2 regions of the Thioalkalivibrio sp. ALMg9 genome follow, and region 1 is predicted to be linked to the other one. Evidence: predicted binding sites of a transcription regulator. Region 1 holds the regulator's gene; the other holds the start of a gene.
The links. Region 1 encodes sigma-54, which starts transcription at its own class of promoters, with help from an activator protein. Its sites were predicted from a motif close to TGGCANGNTNCNTGCTT; they were not measured.

Region 1 (10,580 bases):
CGAGGCCGTACTGTCGACGGAAGTGACGCCGCAGATCACGCCGAACGGCAACGTGATCCTCGACATCAAGGTGACAAAGGACGAGCCCAGCCAGCGTGTGATCCTTGGGGTGCCGGGGATCAACAAGCGCGAGGTGGAGACCCAGGTCTTCGTCGGCAACGGCGAGACCGTGGTCCTGGGCGGTGTGTACGAGATCGACAGCCGCACCAACCTCGAGAAGGTGCCGTTCTTCGGGGATATCCCGTTCCTCGGAAACCTGTTCCGCAACCGCTCCACGGAGAATTCCAAAGCGGAATTGTTGATCTTCGTGACGCCGCGCGTACTCGACTGAGCGCAAGGTGTAGCGTCGGGGCTTGCCCCCGATGGGTTCGATCTCGAAAGCCGGGGCCTGTCCCCGGCTTTTCTTTGGGTGGCCCAGCCAGTAGCCTTGGCGCCCATGCAGAACATCGTACTGGTAGGCCCGATGGGGGCCGGCAAGAGCACAATCGGGCGCGGCCTCGCGGGGCTGCTGCGTCGGCCGTTCTTCGATACCGATCAGGAGATCCAACGGCGTACCGGTGTCGATATCCCGACCATCTTCGAGTTCGAGGGCGAGGGCGGTTTTCGCAAGCGCGAGACGGCGATGCTGGGGTCGCTTCTTGAACAGGAGGGGGCGGTGATTGCCACCGGGGGCGGGATCGTCGAACGCCCGGAAAACCGCGAGCTCCTGCGCGACCAGTTCGTGATCTACCTGCGAGTGCCGGTGGAGGAGCAGTTCCGGCGTACCCGTCGTAACCGCAAGCGCCCGCTGATCGCGGAGGCGGCGGACCCGAAGGCCCGCCTTCAGGAGTTGTTCGTGGTCCGCGATCCGCTCTATCAGGAGGTCGCGGACCTTACGCTGGAGGGCAAGGGGCGGCGGGTGCGCGACGCGGTCAAGGGCGTATGCGCGGCCCTGCAGGTGCAGCGCCCGGATCTTTGCCAGCCGCGCTCCGAAGGCTAGTTGGTAACCATTAAGCGCACGAAGACACCAAGCAAGGGCGCGAGTCATCCACAGTGGCCGGTTGCGGCCCCATGCGTGATTCTAATGGGGTCAACGGGCAGTGGAAGGTCCTGGGCTCCATCGATCTGCCGGACGCCTGGTGGCGGTGGTCACGTGATTTTTTGAACCCCCCGAGGACGGCGGAGCACAGCGAGGCAGTTTCCGGTTGTTCAGGCGCTTCACGACACGCATCCATACCGTTCGCGGATCCTTTTGCCTCGGAACACACCTGCCCCGAACGCCCTTCTCTAGGTGCTCCGTGGTGCACTCGCTTTGGACCTTCTTCGTGCGTTCATGCGCTTCGTGGTCGATCCCACTGCTCGTCAGTGGCGGGTGTTGCCGCCGCCATCGGGGACGAACATGCCGTCCTGCGATGGCGGTGAGCGGCGCCCGTGCGAGGCGTGGTGAAACAGCAGGCGCCAGCCCGTGTCCAGCCAGCGCCAGGTCTGGCTGATCAGGATCGTCCCGGTGGGCGCGACGTCGCCCGGTCGCGTGATCGCCTCCTCGATGACCAGGCTGATGATCTCCCCGGTCTCGTGGCGCCCCACGATCTTCGGTTCGATCCCGATATTCAGTTCACGCGCGAAGACCAGTAGCCAGCTCTCCATCACCTCTGCCACGCCCCGGTGGGCGCGCGGGCTGCCCGGGTGGATGCAGACGATGTCGGGACGCTCGCCCCAGAGGCGCATCATCTGTTCGATATCGGCGGCACGAAAGGCGGCGTAATACGCCTCGACGCAGCGATCGGCATCCGTCGCCATCAGTGCACGCCCCCGGTGGGCCATTCCGGCGTGGGTTCCGGGTCCGGGCTGGCGTGGTGGAGCACCATGCGCCAGCTTTCCCCATCATGGCGGTAGCCATTGGTCGCCAGCATGACGCCGCGCCGCTCACCCTGGACATACAGGTTTTCGCGCAATACGTGGAGGACGAGGTCTTCGCCCGGGATGGCCGTCACCTGGGTTCGGTGTACGATCACCCCGCGCATCCTCGGCAGGATGTCGTCCCAGCTTTCCAGGATGATGTCCGTTCCCTGCAGGCGCTCGCCACCTGGGTGGATGCAGACACACTCGGCACTGTCGTGCCAGATTTCGCGCATGCCTTGTGCATCGCCTGCCTGAAAGGCCGCGTAAAAGGCGGCTTCGGTGGATTCGGGAGAAGGGAACGTGGCCATACCGGTCGGGGCCTCCTGAGACAGAGGGGTTATTGTCGCAGGAGCATCCGCGGATGACGAATATGCGAGATGACGTAATGGGCGCGACCCGCCAGAATGGCGCTCCTTCATCACGGGAGCCCGTATGGCACGTATCCTCGCGACTGGCATTGTCACGCTCGACCACACCCTCGATGTTGCAGCCTTCCCGGCCGAGGACGACGAGGTCCGGGCGCTCGCCAGCACCACCCAGCCTGGAGGCAACGCGACCAACACGGCAACGATCCTGGCGCAGTTCGGCCACCGCCCGGGCCTGGCCGCAGTCATCGCCAAGGGTGCGGCCGGGGATGCCTTGAGCGCGTCCCTGGAGGGCCACGGACTGGATGTTCGTCACTGCGTACGCCGGCCCGGAGCGACGCCGACCTCCCATATTCTTCGCTCCAGGGAGACGGGAAGTCGCACCATCGTTCATCACCGCGACCTGCCCGAACTCGGGGTGGAGGATCTCGCGGGCGTACCCTGGCCGGAATATGACTGGTTGCACTTCGAGGGGCGTAACCCGGAGGCCCTTGCGTCCATCCTGCGCGCGGTGCGCGAGAGCATCTTTGACCAGCCGGTGTCGCTGGAGCTGGAGAAGCCCCGGCCGGGGCTCGACGCATGCCTGGACTATGCCGATGTCCTGATGCTCTCGCGCGACTGGGCGGCGAGCGTGGCGGGCACTCCCGAGGCTGCGCTGGAGCAGCTTTCCGAGCGCTTCCCGGATCGCATCCTGACCGTGACCGCCGGGGCCGAAGGGGCCTGGGTGGCCGCGGGGGGCGTGATCCACCATTGTGAAGCGACGCCCGGACTGCGGGTGGTCGACAGCGTGGGGGCAGGGGATACCTTCAATGCCGGGTTGATCCACGCGCTGGTCTCCGGGGAGCCCCCGGAGCAGGCCCTGACGGTCGCTGTGCGCCTGGCGGAGCGCAAGCTCGAGCAGGTCGGCCTGGACGGGCTGGCTAACGCGGGCTCCGAGCCGGGAGCGTGGCCCGGATAGCCCCCGCAGGGGGATGGTGGTTGTTGACCGGTGCGGGCGGGACTCGGAGGTTCAGGCCTCTTCGCCGAAACGATCGGCGACCAACTCTGCGAGTGCATCCAGCGCCTCCGGCGCATCCTTGCCTTCGGCCTCAATGGTGATCTCGCTGCCCTGGGCGGCGGCCAGCATCATCACGCCCATGATGCTCTTGCCATTCACCTCCTGCTGGTTGCGGGAGACGGAGACGTCCGCGGCGAATTTGCTGGCCAGGCTGACGAACTTGGCCGCGGCGCGCGCGTGCATCCCCAGGCGATTAACGATGGGGACTACGCGCTGCGGCATCGCTGCACTCCTGATCGCAGAGGAGAATCCCGTCATGGCCGCCCGAAAGGGCCTTGTTGACCAGTTCGGTCAGGGGGAGGTGTTGATAGTTGAGCACGCGGATGAGCATCGGCAGGTTGGCGCCGGCGATCACGCGGGCATTTGCACCCCGGGCGACACGAATCGCCACGTTGGAAGGCGTGGAGCCAAACATGTCGGTCAGAACGAGCACCCCCGAGCCGCTGTCGAGGGTCGCCAGGCGCTCGCGGGCGCGGGCCAGGACCTCGTCGGGGTCGTCGTTCTGGGACATCGCCATGGACTCGCAGTCCTCGGGCAGGCCCCCGAGCATGCTCTGCGCGGTCTGCAGCAGGGTATCGCCCAGGTTTTGATGCGTGATCAGAATGAGACCAACGCCCATGGATCTGCTCCGATTGCGGGTTCCAGAAGGCCCTCGTCCCGCGTCCAGTGGTTACTGTTTCCCCAGCTCGCGGTGACGGGTGCTAACAGTAACATGTTCCCGATCCTGCCACGCCTCCGCAAGCCGCTCCACCAGATACACCGAGCGGTGTTGCCCGCCGGTACAACCGATGGAGACGGTTATGTAGCTGCGGTGATCGTCCAGCAGGCGCGGCAGCCACTGGGACAGGAATCCCTGGATGCTGTCGAACATGGCCGCGACCTCCGCGTGCCGCTCAAGGAACTCGCACACGGGCGGGTCGCGACCGGTCAGGGCGGCCAGATCGCTTTCGTAGTGCGGATTGGGCAAGCAGCGCACGTCGAACACGAAGTCGGAATCCAGCGGCGCGCCGTGTTTGAAGCCGAAAGACTGGAACTGCAGGGATAGTTCGTGTTCCCCGCGCTCGCCTATGCGGTCGCGCAGGGTGCGGGCCAGATCGTGCATCGACAGGCGCGAGGTGTCGACCGTCAGGTCGGCCTCCGCGGCCACATGGCCCAGCCACTCGCGTTCGCGGTCGATGGCCTCGACCAGTGGCACGCCGTCGCGCGCCAGCGGGTGGCGCCGGCGGGTCAGGTGGTAGCGCCGCAGCAGCACCTCGCTGGCCGCCTGCAGGAACAGGACCTCCACCTGCACCCCGTCCGCCCGTAGTTGCGCCAGGAGATCGGAGAACCCCTCCAGGGCCTCCAGGCCGCTGCGCACATCCACGCCCACGGCCAGATGGCGGTCGGTCTCGGTGTCGTAGTGGCCCTGCCGGACCTGATCGATCAGGTCCGGCAGCAGCGGCAGCGGGAGGTTGTCGACGCAGAAGTAGCCGGCATCCTCTAGGGTGTGCAGGGCCACGGTCTTGCCGGACCCGGACAGGCCACTGACGATTAGCAGGCGCATGGCCGATTCAGCCCTCCGGGTCCGGGTTGGGGACCGTAGTGGCGGGCACCGCGCGATGGTAGGGCGGCTCCTCCGTCTCGCCGCTCATCTGGCGGCGCTGGCGTGCGCGCAGGTCGTCGCCAGCGATATAGCCCTGCATGTGCAGCATGTGGTTGCGCACGGCCGCCTCGATCATCACCGCGATGTTACGCCCCGGCGCGATCGGCAGGCTGATCAAGGGGACGCGCAGGCCGAGGATATCGATCTCGCCGCGGCGCCCGTTCAGCCGGTCATCGGGGACCGGCGAGGGTTCGCCATGATCGCGTAGGTCGATGATCAGGCGCAGGTACTTGCCGCCCTTGATCGCGGAATCGCCGTACATGGCGCGGATGTTGAGCACCCCAAGACCGCGCACCTCGAGCAGGTCCTGGAGCAGGGCCGGGCAGTGGCCGCGCACGATGTCGGGCGCAATGCGCGCGAATTCGGGGGCATCGTCGGCGATCAGGCGATGCCCGCGCGAGATCAGTTCCAGTGCGACCTCGCTCTTGCCGACGCTGGAGGCGCCGCTGATCAGCACCCCGATCCCGAGGATCTCCATGAACACGCCGTGGCGCACCTCGAAATGGGCCAGGCGCTGCTGCAGGAAATAGCGCAGCAGCGAGATAATCTCGTGGCTGCTGGTGCTGGAGCACAGGATCAGCGGCAGCGCCTCCTGCGGGGCGTCGGGCATCTCCGAGAACGGACAGGTGTCCTCGGCGAAGATCACCGCGGTGGTCCCGGTGCGGGCCATCTCCAGGATCAGGTCGTTGCACTGGGTGGCGCTGAGGCTGGAGATGTAGCGGGCCTCGAAGTCGCCGATGATCTGGATGCGGTTGGGCCGGATCAGGTTGAGATGGCCGGCCAGCGGCAGGTCGTCCCCGTCGTCGCCGACCAGCTTGCGGTCGGGTGCTGCATGTTCGCCGTGCACGAAGCGAAGATCCAGGCGGTTTCCCATGGCCTGGATCAGGCTCTCCACGTTGATGTCGCGGGCGATCCCGCCTTCTCCCAGCGCCTCGTTCATGGCAGACGCTGCGCGCCGGAATCGCGGCTGGAGGCGGGTTCCACGGGCTTAGTCCTCGCTGAAGCGGCGCACGAGTTCCTGTTCCAGGGCCGCCGCGTCCCCGGCCCGGCGCAGCGCTCCGATGGTGTCTGGCTGCGACAGGCCGCGGGCGAGCTGGGCCAGCAGGTCGAGATGGTCGCCGGTGGCGGCCTCCGGGACCAGCAGTGCGATCAGGATATCGACCGGCTCGTGATCCATGGCGTCGAAGTCGACGCCCTTTTCCAGGCGCAGCACGGCCACGCGCGGCGCCTCGAGATCGGCCAGGCGGCCATGGGGAATCGCAACCCCATGGCCGAGACCGGTGGATCCGAGTTTTTCGCGCGCGGACAAGGCCTCGAAGATCGCGTTGCTCCCCGGTCCCGTGCCGTCACCTCCGCCGGCGAGGAGGTCCGCCAGGGCCTCCAGGGCCCGTTTCTGGCTGGAGCACTCGGGTTGCAGGCCAATGCGCTCGGAGGTGATCAACTCGGCAATCGTCATGGATCAGGAGGCCTGCTCGCGGTTGCGCTGGGCACCTTCGGCGCGGTGGTGGTCCTTGACCTTTTCCTTGTGCTTGATCAGCTGACGGTCGACTTTGTCGATCAGCGCGTCGATCGCGGCATACATGTCCTCGTGAGAGGCCTCGGCGTGGATGTGATTGCCGCTGACCTGGAGATTCGCTTCGGCCTGGTTGTGCTGATTCCGGGTCTTCTCGTGGGTCAGCACGACGTGGACGTCGATGACCTTGTCGAAGTGGCGCTCCAGCTTCGCGAATTTCTCGTTGACGTAGTCGCGCAGGGCGTCGGTGATGTCCACGTGGTGGCCGGTCAGGTTGATCTGCATGGTCAGGACTCCTTGGTTACTTGCTGCCGGTGGGCATCGAGGCCATCTGCCGGCGTTCGCTGGATGAAGGGATGTGCATCGCCTCGCGGTACTTGGCCACGGTGCGGCGCGCTACGTTGATGCCCCGGTCCGACAGGACCTGGGCGAGCCGGGCATCGCTGAGCGGCTTGTTCGGGGGTTCGTCGCCAATCAATTCGCGAATCATGGCACGGATGGCGGTGGCGGAACACTCGCCGCCATCGTTCGTGCCGACATGGCTGGAGAAGAAATACTTGAACTCGAAGACCCCGCGCGGGGTGTGCATGTATTTCTGCGTGGTAACCCGCGAGATGGTCGATTCGTGCATCTCCAGGGTCTCGGCAATGTCGCGCAGGATCAATGGCTGCATCGCGACGTCGCCATGCTCGAGAAAGCCCTGCTGGCGGTGGACGATCGCCTCGGCGACCCGCAGCAGTGTGTCGTTGCGGCTGTGCAGGCTCTTCAGGAACCAGCGTGCCTCCTGCAGCTGATCGCGCATAAAGGCGCTGTCGCGGGCATCCGAGACCTGGCGCACCATGCCGGCGTAGAGGTCGTTGATGCGGATGCGCGGTGCGATCTCCGGATTCAGCTCCACGCGCCAGCCCTCGGTGGTGTGGCGCACGTAGACATCCGGGACCACGTATTCCGAGGTGGCGGAGCTGATCTGTGCGCCGGGGCGCGGGTTCAGGGTGCGGATCAGATCCAGTGCGCGGGCCAGTTCGTCCGGGTCGCGTACGCCGGACTGGCGCTGCAGGGCCTTGTAGTCGCGCTTGCCCAGGCTGTCCATGCCGTGTTCCAGGATCGCCCGTGCGGCCTCGCGGGCCGGGGCGTCCGGGGCCAGTTCGCGTAGCTGGATCTCCAGGCACTCCCGCAGGTTGCGCGCGCCGACCCCCAGCGGGTCGCACTGCTGAATCCAGTGGAGCACTGCCTCGACCTCGTCGACGCCGACGGTTTCATCCTCGCCTCGGCTGATGGTCTCGGCCAGGGTTTCCAGGTCACCCTCGAGATAGCCGTCGGGGCTGATGGCGTCAATCAGGGCCGCCCCGATGCGCTGGTCGCGCGGTGTCAGATGGCTCAGATGCAGCTGCCACAGCAGGTGATCCTGCAGGCCCTCACCGTCGTCGTCGCTGGTGTTTTCCAGCGGGTCGCGGTCATCCACGCCCTTGTTGGGCGTCGGGGCCGGCTCGTAGATGTCGTCCCAGCGGCTGTCGGTCGTCAGTTCCTCGGGGATCACGTCGTCGCTGGTGGTGGTGGCCTCCATGCGATCGCCTTCCACCAGCTCGCCGTCCTGGTTCAGGCGCTCGGTGTCGGCCTCGGCATCTTCGTCCTCGACCTGTTCGAGCATGGGGTTGCTCTCCAGCGCCTGCTGGATCTCCACCTGGAGCTCGAGCGTGGACAGCTGCAACAGGCGGATCGCCTGCTGCAGTTGCGGGGTCATGGTCAGCGTTTGACCCAGCTGCAGATTCAGGCCGGGTTTCAGCATCGGGTATGCGGGGCGAGGGTTGGCATTGATGGAATCTTAAAGCCTGCCTTGTGGTTTGTGCACCGACCGGGCCGCATATGGGGCGCTTTCACAGGCGGAAGTTCTCGCCGAGATAGACCCGGCGCACCTGGGGATCGGCCAGCAGCTCGTCCGGTGTCCCGGCGGCCAGCAGGCGGCCTTCGCTTAGAATATAGGCCCTGTGGCAGATGCCGAGGGTCTCGCGCACGTTGTGATCGGAGATCAGTACGCCGATGCCGCGCTGGGCGAGATGCCGAATCACGTCCTGGATGTCGCCCACCGAGATCGGGTCCACCCCGGCGAAGGGCTCGTCCAGACAGATGAAGCGCGGATCCCCGGCGAGGGCGCGGGCGATCTCGGCCCGGCGCCGTTCCCCACCGGACAGCGCGATGCCCGGGCTGTGGCGCACGGTCTCGAGCTGGAACTCCTCGATCAGCGCATCGCCAATGCGCCGGCGCTCGTGGCGATCGAGTCCGGGGCGCAGCTCGAGCACGGCCTGGAGGTTGTCCCACACGCTCAGGCGGCGAAAGATCGAGGCCTCCTGCGGCAGGTAGCCGAGGCCGGCGCGCGCGCGCACATGGATGGGGGCGCGGGTGATATCGCGTTCGCCCAGGGTGATGCGTCCGGTATTGGGGCGGATCAGCCCGACCAGGCTGTAGAAGCAGGTGGTCTTGCCGGCCCCGTTCGGGCCCAGCAGGCCGACCACCTCGCCGGGCGCGAGGTCGACGTCCACCTGGTCCAGCACCGTGCGCTGGCCGTAGCGCTTGGTCAGCTCGCGTCCGATCAGGCGGTCGTTGGTTTGTGCCGGTGTGGCGGATGGGCTGGGGGCGGTGGCGTTCATTCGTCGTCGCGCGGCTGGATGGTGATGCGCACGCGCTCGCTGTCGCCTTCGCCGCGTTCGGCCTCGATCACGTCGGTCGTCAGGTCGTAGGTGATGCGCTTGCCGCGCGCCTCCTCGCTGGTGGTGATCACATGGGCCTGGTCGGTGAGGATCATGCGGTCTTCGTTCAGCAGGTAGTCGATGCGCAGGGCGGTGGCAATGCGCATCTCTCCGGTTTCCGGATCGGGTGATTCCAGGCGTGCCGGCTCGCCGTGGGCCTCCATCTCGTAGGGGCGGCGATCGCGGGTGCGCACGTAGACCTTGTCGGCCTCCAGGGTCATGTCGCCGCGGATCACGATCACGTCGCCGGTGTAGGTCCCCAGCCCCTGGCGTTCGTCCATCTCCGCGCGGTCGGCAGTGATCTCCACCGGCAGCGCCGGGCCCGAGCCCTGCTGGGCGAACGCGGGCGTGGCCAGCAGCACGAGCAGCAGGAGCGCCGCCACGCGGGCACCCGGTTGGCCCGGACGGTGGCGAAGGCTATGGGGATTCGGGGTCATGCGCGGGATCCTCCTCGCTCGTCTCGCTGTAGAGCGAGTACACGTCATGGAACAACTCTATGGTATCCCCTCGCGAGTCCACGCGCAGACCGGTGCCGCGCTGGAACAGGCCCGGCTGGTTCAGGGTGGAAAGGGCATCCGAAGTGGCGACCATGGTGTCGGTGGCGACGCGAACATCCCGCGAATCGATGAGGGTCTCCACGCGTTCGCCGCGGGGCGGCTGTACGCCGTGGGTGGGGCCCACCAGGTCCAGGGTCGCGGCGGCCGGTTGATGCAGCGCGGCGGGGGCAGTCCAGCGCCATTCGATACCGCCTTCGGCGAACAGGTCGAGGTCCGGGTCGTCCACCCACTGGGGGCCGTCACGTCCAAACTCGCGCAGGCGGGTGCCGCGCAGACGATGGCTCAGTTCGCCGTCGTCGCCGGTGGCATGCAGGGTGAAGCCGTCAATCTGCAGCGTGACCTCGCCCTCGGGCGGGCTTACCTCAGCCTGCGCCAGGGGCACGGTCGCGAATGCGAGCACGGCCAGGGTCCATCCGAGTCGGCTGCGAATCCTGCGGCTCATCCGTTCAGGTAGGTCTCGAACAGCGCGTCGAGCCGGTCCTGCGCGGCCAGCAGGCCCTCGCAGGCCTCGCGCACGGCCCCGCGCCCACCATGGGCTTCGGTCACCCACTGGGCATGCTGGCGCACCAGCGGGTGGGCGTCGCCGACCGCGATCCCGAGCCCGACCCGCTGCATCGCTGGAAGATCCACGATGTCGTCGCCCATGAAGGCCGCTTCGGCGGGGTCGTGACCGGTGCGCTGCAGCAGTTCGTGCAGGGCTTCGCCCTTGTCGCGGCGGCCCTGGATCAGATGCTCCACTCCCAGGTCGCGCATGCGGTGCTCGACGACCCCGGAGGTGCGCCCGGTCAGGATGGCGATCTCGATCCCGCCGTCCAGGGCCA
Region 2 (10,580 bases), 110 kb from region 1:
GACTTTCCCGAGGGCACTCGCGTCGGAGCGGTGGTGCGGGGCGAGGAGGTCATCATCCCCCATCGCGACACGGTCATCGAGGCCGGCGACCACGTGATTCTATTCGTGACCGATCGGCGCAAGGTGAAGCAGGTGCAGCGCCTGTTCCAGCCCACGGCGCTGTTCTTTTAGGGAAACACTGATCAATGTACACACTCGCGTTGGTATCCCAGGTTCCCCGATCCTGCGTTGCGGCCCTTGCCGGTAGAACCACTACCGGCTGCGCACCGCGCCTTGTCTCGGGGAACCTGGGTTACCAACCCCGCGGGGCTCGGCCGCTTTTGCGCGCGCACGGCGTTGCGGTTCCCTTGTGCAGAATGACTGCACGGCAGTCACCGCGCCTTGTTCGCACGCAAAAGCGACTCGAGCGCGAGTGCGTACATTCATCAGTGTTTCCCTAGGCGGAGCGCGCGGATGCTCCATCTCGCCTCCACGGCCCGGCTGCTGGGTGTCCTGCTGACGCTGTTCAGTCTGGCGATGCTGCCGCCGGCGGCCATCGGCTTTCTGTACGGGGAGTCCACCGCGTACGTGTTCCTGCAGGCCTTCGCCCTCCTGTTGCTGATGGGCGGGCTGCTGTGGGCGCCGTTGTACCGCATGCGCCAGGAGCTGCAGGCGCGCGACGGCTTCATCCTGGTGGTGCTGTTCTGGCTGGGACTGGGGATCGCCGGGGCGACACCGCTGTACCTCGACCCGAGCCTGCAGGTGTCCTTCACCGATGCCGCCTTCGAGTCGATGTCCGGCCTGACCACGACCGGCGCCACGGTGCTGACCGGGCTGGATGATCTGCCGCGGGCGCTGCTGTGGTATCGCCAGCAGCTGCAGTGGATGGGCGGCATGGGGATCATCGTGCTGGCGGTGGCCATCCTGCCGCTTCTGGGCGTGGGCGGCATGCAGCTGTTCAAGGCCGAGACCCCGGGGCCGATCCGCGACAACAAGCTGACGCCGCGAATCGCCGAGACCGCGCGCAACCTCTGGTACATCTACCTGGGCCTGACCGTGGCCTGCGCGCTGGCCTACTGGGCCGCCGGCATGGATGCCTTCGATGCGATCGCGCACTCCTTCACCACCGTGGCGATTGGTGGCTTTTCGACCTATGACGCCAGCATCGGTCATTTCGACTCCGTGGCGATCGAGATGGTCGCCATCGCGTTCATGGTTCTGGGCGGGATGAACTTTGCTCTCCACTTTCTGGTGCTGCACCGCGCGACCTGGAAGCCTTACCGGCGGGACGAGGAGTTACGCGCCTACCTCCTGGTGCTCGGCTCGGCGATCGTCCTGGTGGTCGGTTTCATGCTCTGGAGCGGGTTTACCGATCAGTTCGGGGATGCATTGCGCCGCGGGGTCTTCCATGTCGTGTCCATTGCGACCACGACGGGATATGCCACCGACAGCTTCTACCTGTGGCCCGGTTTCCTGCCTGTGTTGTTGATCCTCCTGTCGTTCATCGGTGGCTGTACCGGTTCCACCGGTGGTGGCATGAAGGTGGTGCGCGTGCTGTTGCTGGTGAAGCAGGGGCTGCGCGAGATCAAGCGTCTGATCCACCCGCACGCGCGGATCGCCGTGAAGGTCAACGGGAAGGAGGCCCCGGATCGCGTCGTGCAGGCGGTGTGGGGCTTCCTGGCGGCCTACGTGATGGTGTTCGTAGTGATGATGCTGGGGCTGATGGCATCCGGTCTGGATCAGGTGACCGCGTTCTCGGCAGTGGCGGCCTCGCTGAACAACCTGGGTCCCGGTCTGGGCGAGGTCGGGCCCAACTTCCAGTCGATCAACGATTTCAGCAAGTGGGTCCTGGTGGTTGCGATGCTGATGGGGCGCCTGGAAATCTTTACCGTGCTGGTGCTTCTGTCGCCCGCCTTCTGGCGGCGTTAGCCTGACTGTACGTATCGGCACGCGCCGAGGGAGGTACCCCATGAGCGACATGATCGAACGCTTCCAGAATATGCTCGACGGCGGTCAGGATTCCGCCATGCTGCGTTTCTCGCTGGGCAATGCCCTGGCGACCGATGGCCAGCTGGAGGCCGCAGTGCCCCATCTGCAGCGGGCGCTGGATCTGGACGGCGGTTATTCCGCGGCCTGGAAGCTGCTGGCGAAGACGCTGGTGGAGCTGGAGCGCCCCGAGTCGGCCCTGTCCACCTGCGAGCGCGGTATCCGCGTGGCCACCGAGAAGGGTGATCTGCAGGCCGCGAAGGAGATGGAGGTCTACGCCAAGCGCGCCCGCAAGCAGCAGGCCGCCACGGACGGGCCCGCCGACGGTACCGGGGGCGCATGAGCGCTGTCGACGACGAAACCGGGCGGCGCGAGGACGCTGGTGCCTACCAGGCCCCGCTGACCGCCGCGCACTTCGCCCCGCGTTACTGGGGCAGCTGGCTGTTGCTGGGCCTGGCCTGGGTGCTGCAGGAGCTGCCGCGACCGGCCGTGCGCGGTCTCGCCGGCGGCCTGGGCCGGCTGATTCGCCGGCTGGCCGGGCGCAGTCGGGCGGTGGTCGAGCGCAACCTGGAGCTGTGCTTCCCGGCGATGACCGCCGCGGAGCGCGCCCAGCGCCTGGAGGCCTATTACCGCTACCAGGCGCAGACGGCGCTGGACTACGGGTTGCTGTGGTTCGGCAAGCCCGGCCAGCACGCCGCCCGCATTCGCATCGAGGGTCTGGAGCACTACGAGCGCCTGCGCTCCGGCGGGACGCCAGTGATCATCCTGGCGCCGCATTCCCTGGGGCTGGATTACGGCGGCGTGCGCATGAGTCAGATGTTCGACGGCGTGTCCTTCGCCAAGCCGATGAAGAACCCGGTGCTGGAGTGGATCAACCACCGCAGCCGCACGCGCTATTCCGGCGATATCTTCGCCCGCGACCAGGGCCTGCGCCCGGCCATTCGCCAGCTCAAGCGCGGTCGCTTCTTCTATTACCTGCCGGACGAGGACCTGGGCGCCGAGGGCGCGGTATTCGTGGATTTCTTCGGTGTTCAGAAGGCCACGCTGACCGCGCTGGCGCGCCTGGCGCGCATGTCGAAGGCGGCGGTCCTGCCCAGCTTCGCCTGGTATGACGCGGCGGCGGACCAGTACGTGATGCGCCTGTGGCCGCCCCTGGAAGACTATCCCTCGGGGGATGATGCCGTCGATGCGCGGCAGATGAACGCCGCCATCGAGCGTGGCATCGAGCAGGCCCCGGCGCAGTACCTGTGGTCCATGCGCCTGTTCCGCACCCGGCCCGAGGGCGAGCCGCGCCTGTACCCCGCGCGCGAGCGCTGATCCCGCCCTCATGCCCGAGGGCGACACGATCCACAAGCTGGCCGCCGCGTTGCGGCCGGTACTGGAGGGCGCAACGCTGACTGCGGTAGCGACCCGCGCCCGGCGCGGCGATCCGTTGCTCGAGCATGGCGCGATGACCGCCGGGACCGTGCAGGCCCGGGGCAAGCACTTGTTGCTGGATCTTGCAGCTGCGGATGGCCGGCCGTGGCAGTTGCGCACCCACCTGGGTATGTACGGGACCTGGCACCAGTACGCCCCGGGTGTCGCCTGGCACAAGCCGGCCTCCAGTGCCTGGGCCATCCTCAGCCTCCCGGAGCGGGTACTGGTCTGCTTTCACCCTCGCGAACTGCAGTGGCGCCCGCGCACGGCGGGGGCGGCGGATGTCCCGCGTCTGGATGCCCGTGTCGGCCCTGATCTGCTGGACCCGGCGATCGACCTGGATGCCGTGGTCATGCGGGTGCGGACCGTCGCGGACCCGGCGCGCCCGATCCTGGATGTGCTGCTGGATCAGTCGCTGGCGGCGGGCATCGGAAACATCTACAAGTCAGAGGTGCTGTTCCTGCAAGGCTGTCACCCGCTGTGGCCTCTCGGGCAGGTGTCGCAGCGAGTGCTGGCGGGGCTGTACCGCGATGCCGAGCGGTTGCTGCGGCGCAACTTGAAGCCGGGTCCGCGCATCACCCGCGAGCGCGCGGAGGAGGGGGCGTTCCTGAACGTCTATGGCCGCCGTGGCGAGCTCTGCCGGCAGTGCGGCGCACCGGTCGAATATGCCCTGCTGGGCGAACACGGCCGCTCGACGTACTGGTGCCCTGTCTGCCAGCCGAGGGAACCCGCCGCCTGAACACAGGTACCAATGGACATCGGACCGAACAAGGAGCGAGCCATGAGCAAGCGCAAACATATCCTGGGACGTGTAACGGTGGTTCCCATGACCGTGGGCCTTCTGGTGGCATGCACCGGGTCCTCCGGGGTCTCGGCCGAGGGCCTGGAGGGCGGGCAGCAGGATCTGCAGGTCAGCGTGCTGCACGAGGAACTGAATCACCCCTGGGCCATCGCCTTCCTGCCCGAAGGCGGTGCACTGATCAGCGAGCGCCCGGGCACCCTGCGCTGGTTCGAGGACGCCGAGGCCTTCGACGGGCGGGGCGCGCTGGTCCCGGGGTTGCCGGACGACCTGCAGGCGCGCAACCAGGGCGGTTTGCTGGATCTTGCCCTGCATCCGGAGTTCGCCGACAACCGCTGGCTGTACTTCACCTACTCGGCGAGCGTGGAGGGCGGACTGACGACCCGCCTGGCGCGTGGGCGCTTCCAGGATGGCGAGCTGCAGGACGTGGAGACGCTGTTCACCGCCGAGCCGGGTGTCAGCGGCGGCCGCCACTTCGGCAGCCGCATCGTGTTTGACCAGGCCGGGTACGTGTACATCAGCGTGGGTGACCGCGGCGATCGCGATCATGCGCAGGACACCTCCACCCATATCGGCAGCATCATCCGGCTGCATGACGATGGTTCGGTGCCGGATGACAACCCGCTGGTGGATGAACCCGACGCCCGCCCGGAGATCTGGGCCTGGGGTGTGCGCAACCCGCAGGGCATGGTAATGGACCCCGAGACCGGCACCTTCTGGCAGAACGAGCATGGCCCGCGCGGGGGTGACGAGGTCAACATCATCGAACCTGGCCTGAATTACGGCTGGCCGGTCATTACCCACGGCGAGGAATACCGTGGCGGCCAGGTGGGCGAGGGCCTGACCGAGAAGGAGGGGATGGAATCACCGCTGCATCACTGGACGCCTTCCATTGCCCCGTCCGGCATGGCGATCCTGCGCGATCCGGCCTTTGCCGACTGGGATGGTGACCTGCTGGTCGGCGGACTGGTGCACCAGACGCTGCGCCGCCTGACCTTCGACGGGCGCGACCTGGTCAATGAGTCCGAGGTGCTGCCGGATCTGGATCGCCGTGTGCGCGACGTGCGCGTGCACGAAGGCGCAATCTACGTACTTACCGACCACAACCCGGGGGAGCTGATCCGGCTCACCCCGGCTGACTGATGGAGTCGCCGATGTTCGCATTTTCCGAGCCGCGCATGCCTGCGCCCGAGCAGGCCTTGCCCGGGCGCGAGGAGCCGATGCCGGTGCCCGGGCGCCACATGGTGCTGGGAACCCCGTTGGCACCGCCGTACCCCGAGGGCATGCAGGTGATCCAGTTCGGCATGGGCTGCTTCTGGGGCGCCGAGCGACTGTTCTGGCAGCTGGACGGGGTGTACTCCACCAGCGTCGGTTACGGCGGCGGCTATACCCCGAATCCGACCTATCGCGAGGTATGCAGCGGCCAGACCGGGCACACCGAACTGGTGCGTGTGGTATTCGATCCGCGGCGAGTCGACCTGGATGCGCTGTTCCGCACCTTCTGGGAAGGCCACGACCCGACCCAGGGCATGCGCCAGGGCAACGACGTCGGTACCCAGTACCGCTCCGCGATCTACACCACCGATGCGGACCAGCTGGCGGCCGCCGAGACCAGCCGCCAACGCTTCCAGGCCGCGCTGGACAAGGCTCGGGGCGGAACGATCAGCACGGAGATCGTCGAAGGGGCGGCGTTCTATTTCGCCGAAGAGGATCACCAGCAATACCTGGCCAAGGTCCCCCACGGCTACTGCGGCCTCGGCGGCCTCTCCGTGCCGTACCCGGCCTGAGCGCCTGCCCTTCTTCGTGTCTTCTTGGTGAATCGGGTTTTAGCCGGTATTGGCGGCGGCCCGAACCAGGGCGTGGAACAGACGCTGGTGGCGACGCTTCTGGGGCAGGTATTCCGGGTGCCACTGCACGCCGATGCACCACCCGCGGTCGGCCTCGATCGCCTGTACCACGCCGCTGCTCTCGCGGCCGGCGACCCTTAGCCCGCGACCCAGGCCATCCACCGCCTGATTGTGCAGGGCGTTCACGTGCAGCGTGGCGTCGCCCAGGATGTCGGCCAGGTGGCTGCGCGGCTCCAGCTGCACCGGCTTGACCGGCAACAGGCTGCGGGCCTGTGGTGTTTCCACGTAGAACTCGGCCAGATCGCGCTGCAGCGTGCCGCCGCGCACCACGTTGACCAGCTGCATGCCGCGGCAGATGCCGAGGATCGGCCGATGATCGTCCAGCGCGCGGTGGATCAGGGCCTTCTCCAGGCGGTCGCGGTCGACGTCCAGTACGCCGCCGTGCGACTGGAACAGCCGGCGCAGCAGCCACAGGGCCGGGTAGAAGAGATAGCCGATCAGGCGCTGCGAGAGGCGGCGCTCCGCCTGGCGGATGGCGGCCGCATCCGGCCCATCGGGCAGGGTCTCGCCGTAGAGCTCGGGGTCGACATCCGCCCCGCCGCCCACGATCAGTCCGTCGAACGGGCAACGGCCGCGCGGCTTTCCCGGGCGCAACCGCAAAGGGCGGCCTCCCGCGCGCCACACCGCCAGGGCGGTGAACAGCCAGGCCGGACCCCCGCCCTGGTCCGGCCCGGTGATCGCGATCACCGGGCGACGGGCTTGGGGCGTGACCCGGCTGGTTGCATTGGGAGCCGAGTCAGAACCAGTCACGGAGGCGCTGGCTCCAGTCGTCGGCCCAGCGGCCGAGGGCCTGGCCGGGGCGGTCCAGGTATTCCCGCGACAGGCGCTCCAGGCGTTCCGGATCCGCCGCCAGACGTTCCACCTCGACCCAGCCATTGAACGGTCGCGCCAGGCTCCAGTCCGGGTCGTCGATCTCGCAGTTCGGCAGGCGGTAATGGAAGGCCGGGCGCGGTTTGATCAAGTCGTGTTCCACCGGTGCGGCGTTGACCCGTTCCGGGTCCAGGTGGGCAAACAAGGGCAACAGGTCCAGTGGTCGGTTGCGCGTCGGGCTGTGTGCCAGGTAGGCATCGATCAGGCCGGCCTGATCGGGTTGGAAGTCCGGGTCCAGCATGTGGCGTACAAAGGGCCCGGGAAATGCCCGAATGTAGGGCGACAGTCGCCGTGCCAGGTCGATTGCGCCGGCCGCGGTGAGGGCCTCGGCCATCAGCAGGAAGCTGCGCAGGATCGCCAGCAGCCACTCGGCATCGGTGCGGTGGATCTCGATATTGATCTGCAACCCGAAGGCGTACAGAAACGACCGTTCGGTGCCCTGGGCGCCGGCCTCTTGCAGGGCCGCGCGTACCCGGTCGAGGCGGGGCAGGTCGGCCACCGGGATCGGCGGGGCCACGATTTCATGCGGCACCAGGCGGCCGGCGGCGTCGGCCAGCCAGCGATCCAGCGCCGCCTTGTCGGAGTCGTCCAGCGAGATGCCGAGGCGCGCGAGATGCTCGCGGTAGGCCCGGTCCTTCAGCACCCGGGCGTCCAGTTCCAGCTGGAAGTCGCCGACGTCGGTATCGCGCACGCGGGCGACGAACGCATTGTCCGGTTCGATCTGCCCTCCGAATTCGGCCTTTACTGCTTCGGCCATAATCTCCAGCGAGACCCCGGCCATCTCGATCTCTACCCCGATGCGACGCGGTTCGCCCTCGGGGCTGTCGGGCCACGGGAGGTCGTGGAAGGGCTCGCTCATGCGTGTCTCGAAGCCGTGCAAGGAGAGCTCCATGATAACGGCTCGGTGTACCTCGTGCGGCCCGGGCAGTAGGATAGGCGCCGACCTACAGGAGCCCGCCGAGCCCATGGATCGAATCTATCTGCGCGACCTCGAAATCGATGCCGTTGTCGGTGTCTACGACTGGGAACAGCGGATCCAGCGCCGCCTGCGATTCGACATCGAACTGGCGGCGGATACCCGCATCGCCGCCTATTCCGGCGAGATCGGCGATACCGTCGATTACGAGGCGGTGGCCAACGCGGTGCGGGCCATCGTCACGCGCGAGCCGCACGCGCTGCTGGAATCCCTGGCCGAAGAGATCTCCGAGGCCCTGATGGCCCAGTTCGGCACCCCCTGGGTGCGCATCAAGCTGGGCAAGCCCGGGGCCGTTCCCGGTGTACGCGAGGTCGGCATCGAGATCGAGCGCGGCACCCTCGCGACGGCCGACTAGCCCCTCTTCTCCTACGGGCCCTTCCGGCCCGCTTTCCTGCCTCTTGTTCCGCGTCTGCCCCGTGCGGGGACCGGACCGTGTTCACACTTTTTGTTGATTGCACGCTTTTGGTGCGTGTGCACTTTTAGTGCGCACCATCCAGAGGCAAAACCTCGTGGTTCGGCCGCAACACGTGTTGTGAAAAGCCGATTTTGCTCCCTTTTGGTACTTGGCACAGCCCGTGCAAGGACCGGGTGTCGACTACGCGACACTCGATTGACCAATCTGGGAGATGACCAACATGAAGAAGTTCACCCGTTCCGCGCTGGCCGCTGCTGTCCTCACCGTAGGCTCCACCGGTGGCATCGCGTTTACCTCCACCGCCGCCGCGGAGCTGTCCGTGAACATTGGTGCGGTGTCCAACTACTACTTCAGGGGCTTTTCCGAAAGCGATGACGGTGCGGCCATTCAGGGCGGCATTGATTACGAGCATGCCTCCGGGTTTTACGCCGGAACCTGGCTGTCGAACGTCGATTTTGGTGATGACACCAGCTACGAGCTCGATCTCTATGCCGGATTCGCCGACGAGTTCGCCAGCGGGTTCGGATACGACGTTGGCTACATCTACTATGCCTACCCCGATGCCCGTGATGACACCGGCTCCCTGAGCGCCGACTTTGGCGAGATCTACGGGGAAGTCAGCTTTGATACTGGCACCGTCGGTCTCTACGGCGGTATGGCCTATGTTGTTCACGACAGTGATGACTCGGCCTTGCAGGATGACGACATGTACTTCTACGCCGGTCTGGATATCCCGTTCATGGATGTCTACAGCGCCGGGTTCCTCGTGGGTCGTACCAGCTTCGACGATTCCGATGCCGAAAACTACACCCATTACACCGCCAGCCTGGCGCGCGACGCCGGGGACTGGGGCGAGTTCAGCCTTAACCTCGAGTATGTCGACGAATCCGACGAGGACCTGGGCGCCTGGGTGGGCTGGTCCAAGACGTTCTGAAGCCGGCTATTACCTCTTAATGCAAAGGCGGGTCCGTGGATCAGCGGACCCGCCCACAGGAGTCTGACATGAAGATGATTACCGCCGTGATCAAGCCGTTCAAGCTTGATGATGTTCGCGAGGCGATCTCGGAGATCGGCGTGCAGGGCATGACCATGACCGAAGTGAAGGGTTTTGGTCGCCAGCGCGGTCATACCGAGTTGTATCGCGGTGCCGAGTATGTAGTCGATTTTCTGCCCAAGGTGAAGCTTGAAGTGGCCGTTGACGAAAACCTGGTCGACCAGGTCGTCGAGGCCATTTCAAAGTCCGCCAGCACGGGCAAAATCGGCGACGGCAAGATCTTTATTACGCCGGTGGAGCAGGTCGTGCGCATTCGCACGGGCGAAACCGGACCGGAAGCGCTTTAAACCTTTGCCTTCCAGCGAATGAGGAATTTCAATCATGGAAATTGAACAGCAAGTTGTCGAACTCGCCTATGCGATGGACACCTTTTACTTTCTGGTGGCCGGTGCACTGGTGATGTGGATGGCCGCGGGCTTCACCATGCTCGAGGCCGGTATGGTGCGCACCAAGAGTGTGGCCGAAATCGCAACCAAGAATATCGCCCTGTATTCGATCGCCAGCATCATGTACATGCTGATCGGCTACAACATCATGTACAGCGATGGTCTCAGCTCCATTATCCCGGGGCTGGGCTTCCTGATCAGCGGCGACAACGCAGTCGCGGACGTGCTGGGTAGCGGTGGCGACATCTACTACTCGGATCGTGCCGACTTCTTCTTCCAGGTCGTGTTCGTCGCCACCGCGATGTCCATCGTCTCGGGTGCCGTGGCCGAGCGCATGAAACTGTGGGCCTTCCTGGCCTTTGCGGTCGTGCTGACGGGCTTCATCTACCCGATCCAGGGCTTCTGGAGCTGGGGTGGCGGTATCCTCGACCAGATCGGCTACCTGGACTACGCCGGTTCCGGCATCGTCCACTTCACGGGTGCCGCTGCGGCGCTGGCCGGTGTGTTGCTCCTCGGGGCGCGCAAGGGCAAGTACGGCGCGGATGGCAAGATCAACGCCATTCCGGGTTCCAACATGCCGCTGGCCACGCTGGGTGTGCTGATCCTGTGGCTGGGTTGGTTCGGCTTTAATGGCGGGTCCGAGCTGAAGGTGTCGGACATCGAGTCCGCCAATGCCGTGGCCGCCGTGTTCGCCAACACCAACCTGGCCGCGGCCGGGGGTGTGGTTGCCGCGCTGATCACCACCCGTCTGATCTTCGGCAAGGCCGACCTGACCATGGCGCTGAACGGAGC

Region 2: a site for sigma-54 is predicted at 8,498-8,514, ahead of F792_RS0103255 (TorF family putative porin). Genes of this name have one in related genera too.

Annotation. Positions count from the first base shown of each region.
Region 1 covers NZ_AQYC01000006.1:132,719-143,298, reverse strand. Annotated here, with positions in the region: gene pilQ (type IV pilus secretin PilQ) at 1-331, shown strand, start outside; gene F792_RS0102810 (shikimate kinase) at 437-979, shown strand; gene F792_RS0102805 (nuclear transport factor 2 family protein) at 1,342-1,803, opposite strand; gene F792_RS0102800 (nuclear transport factor 2 family protein) at 1,779-2,189, opposite strand; gene F792_RS0102795 (PfkB family carbohydrate kinase) at 2,314-3,204, shown strand; gene F792_RS0102790 (HPr family phosphocarrier protein) at 3,256-3,525, opposite strand; gene F792_RS0102785 (PTS sugar transporter subunit IIA) at 3,497-3,922, opposite strand; gene rapZ (RNase adapter RapZ) at 3,974-4,846, opposite strand; gene hprK (HPr(Ser) kinase/phosphatase) at 4,854-5,885, opposite strand; gene F792_RS0102770 (PTS sugar transporter subunit IIA) at 5,934-6,401, opposite strand; gene hpf (ribosome hibernation-promoting factor, HPF/YfiA family) at 6,405-6,743, opposite strand; gene F792_RS0102760 (RNA polymerase factor sigma-54) at 6,760-8,244, opposite strand; gene lptB (LPS export ABC transporter ATP-binding protein) at 8,333-9,103, opposite strand; gene lptA (lipopolysaccharide transport periplasmic protein LptA) at 9,100-9,639, opposite strand; gene lptC (LPS export ABC transporter periplasmic protein LptC) at 9,620-10,201, opposite strand; gene F792_RS0102740 (HAD family hydrolase) at 10,198-10,580, opposite strand, start outside.
Region 2 covers NZ_AQYC01000006.1:238,869-249,448, reverse strand. Annotated here, with positions in the region: gene trkA (Trk system potassium transporter TrkA) at 1-171, shown strand, start outside; gene F792_RS0103300 (TrkH family potassium uptake protein) at 454-1,908, shown strand; gene F792_RS0103295 (tetratricopeptide repeat protein) at 1,949-2,308, shown strand; gene F792_RS0103290 (lysophospholipid acyltransferase family protein) at 2,305-3,282, shown strand; gene F792_RS0103285 (DNA-formamidopyrimidine glycosylase family protein) at 3,293-4,120, shown strand; gene F792_RS0103280 (PQQ-dependent sugar dehydrogenase) at 4,163-5,323, shown strand; gene msrA (peptide-methionine (S)-S-oxide reductase MsrA) at 5,335-5,967, shown strand; gene F792_RS0103270 (gamma-glutamyl-gamma-aminobutyrate hydrolase family protein) at 6,007-6,774, opposite strand; gene F792_RS0103265 (amidoligase family protein) at 6,824-7,849, opposite strand; gene folB (dihydroneopterin aldolase) at 7,923-8,288, shown strand; gene F792_RS0103255 (TorF family putative porin) at 8,569-9,282, shown strand; gene F792_RS0103250 (P-II family nitrogen regulator) at 9,351-9,689, shown strand; gene F792_RS0103245 (ammonium transporter) at 9,724-10,580, shown strand, end outside.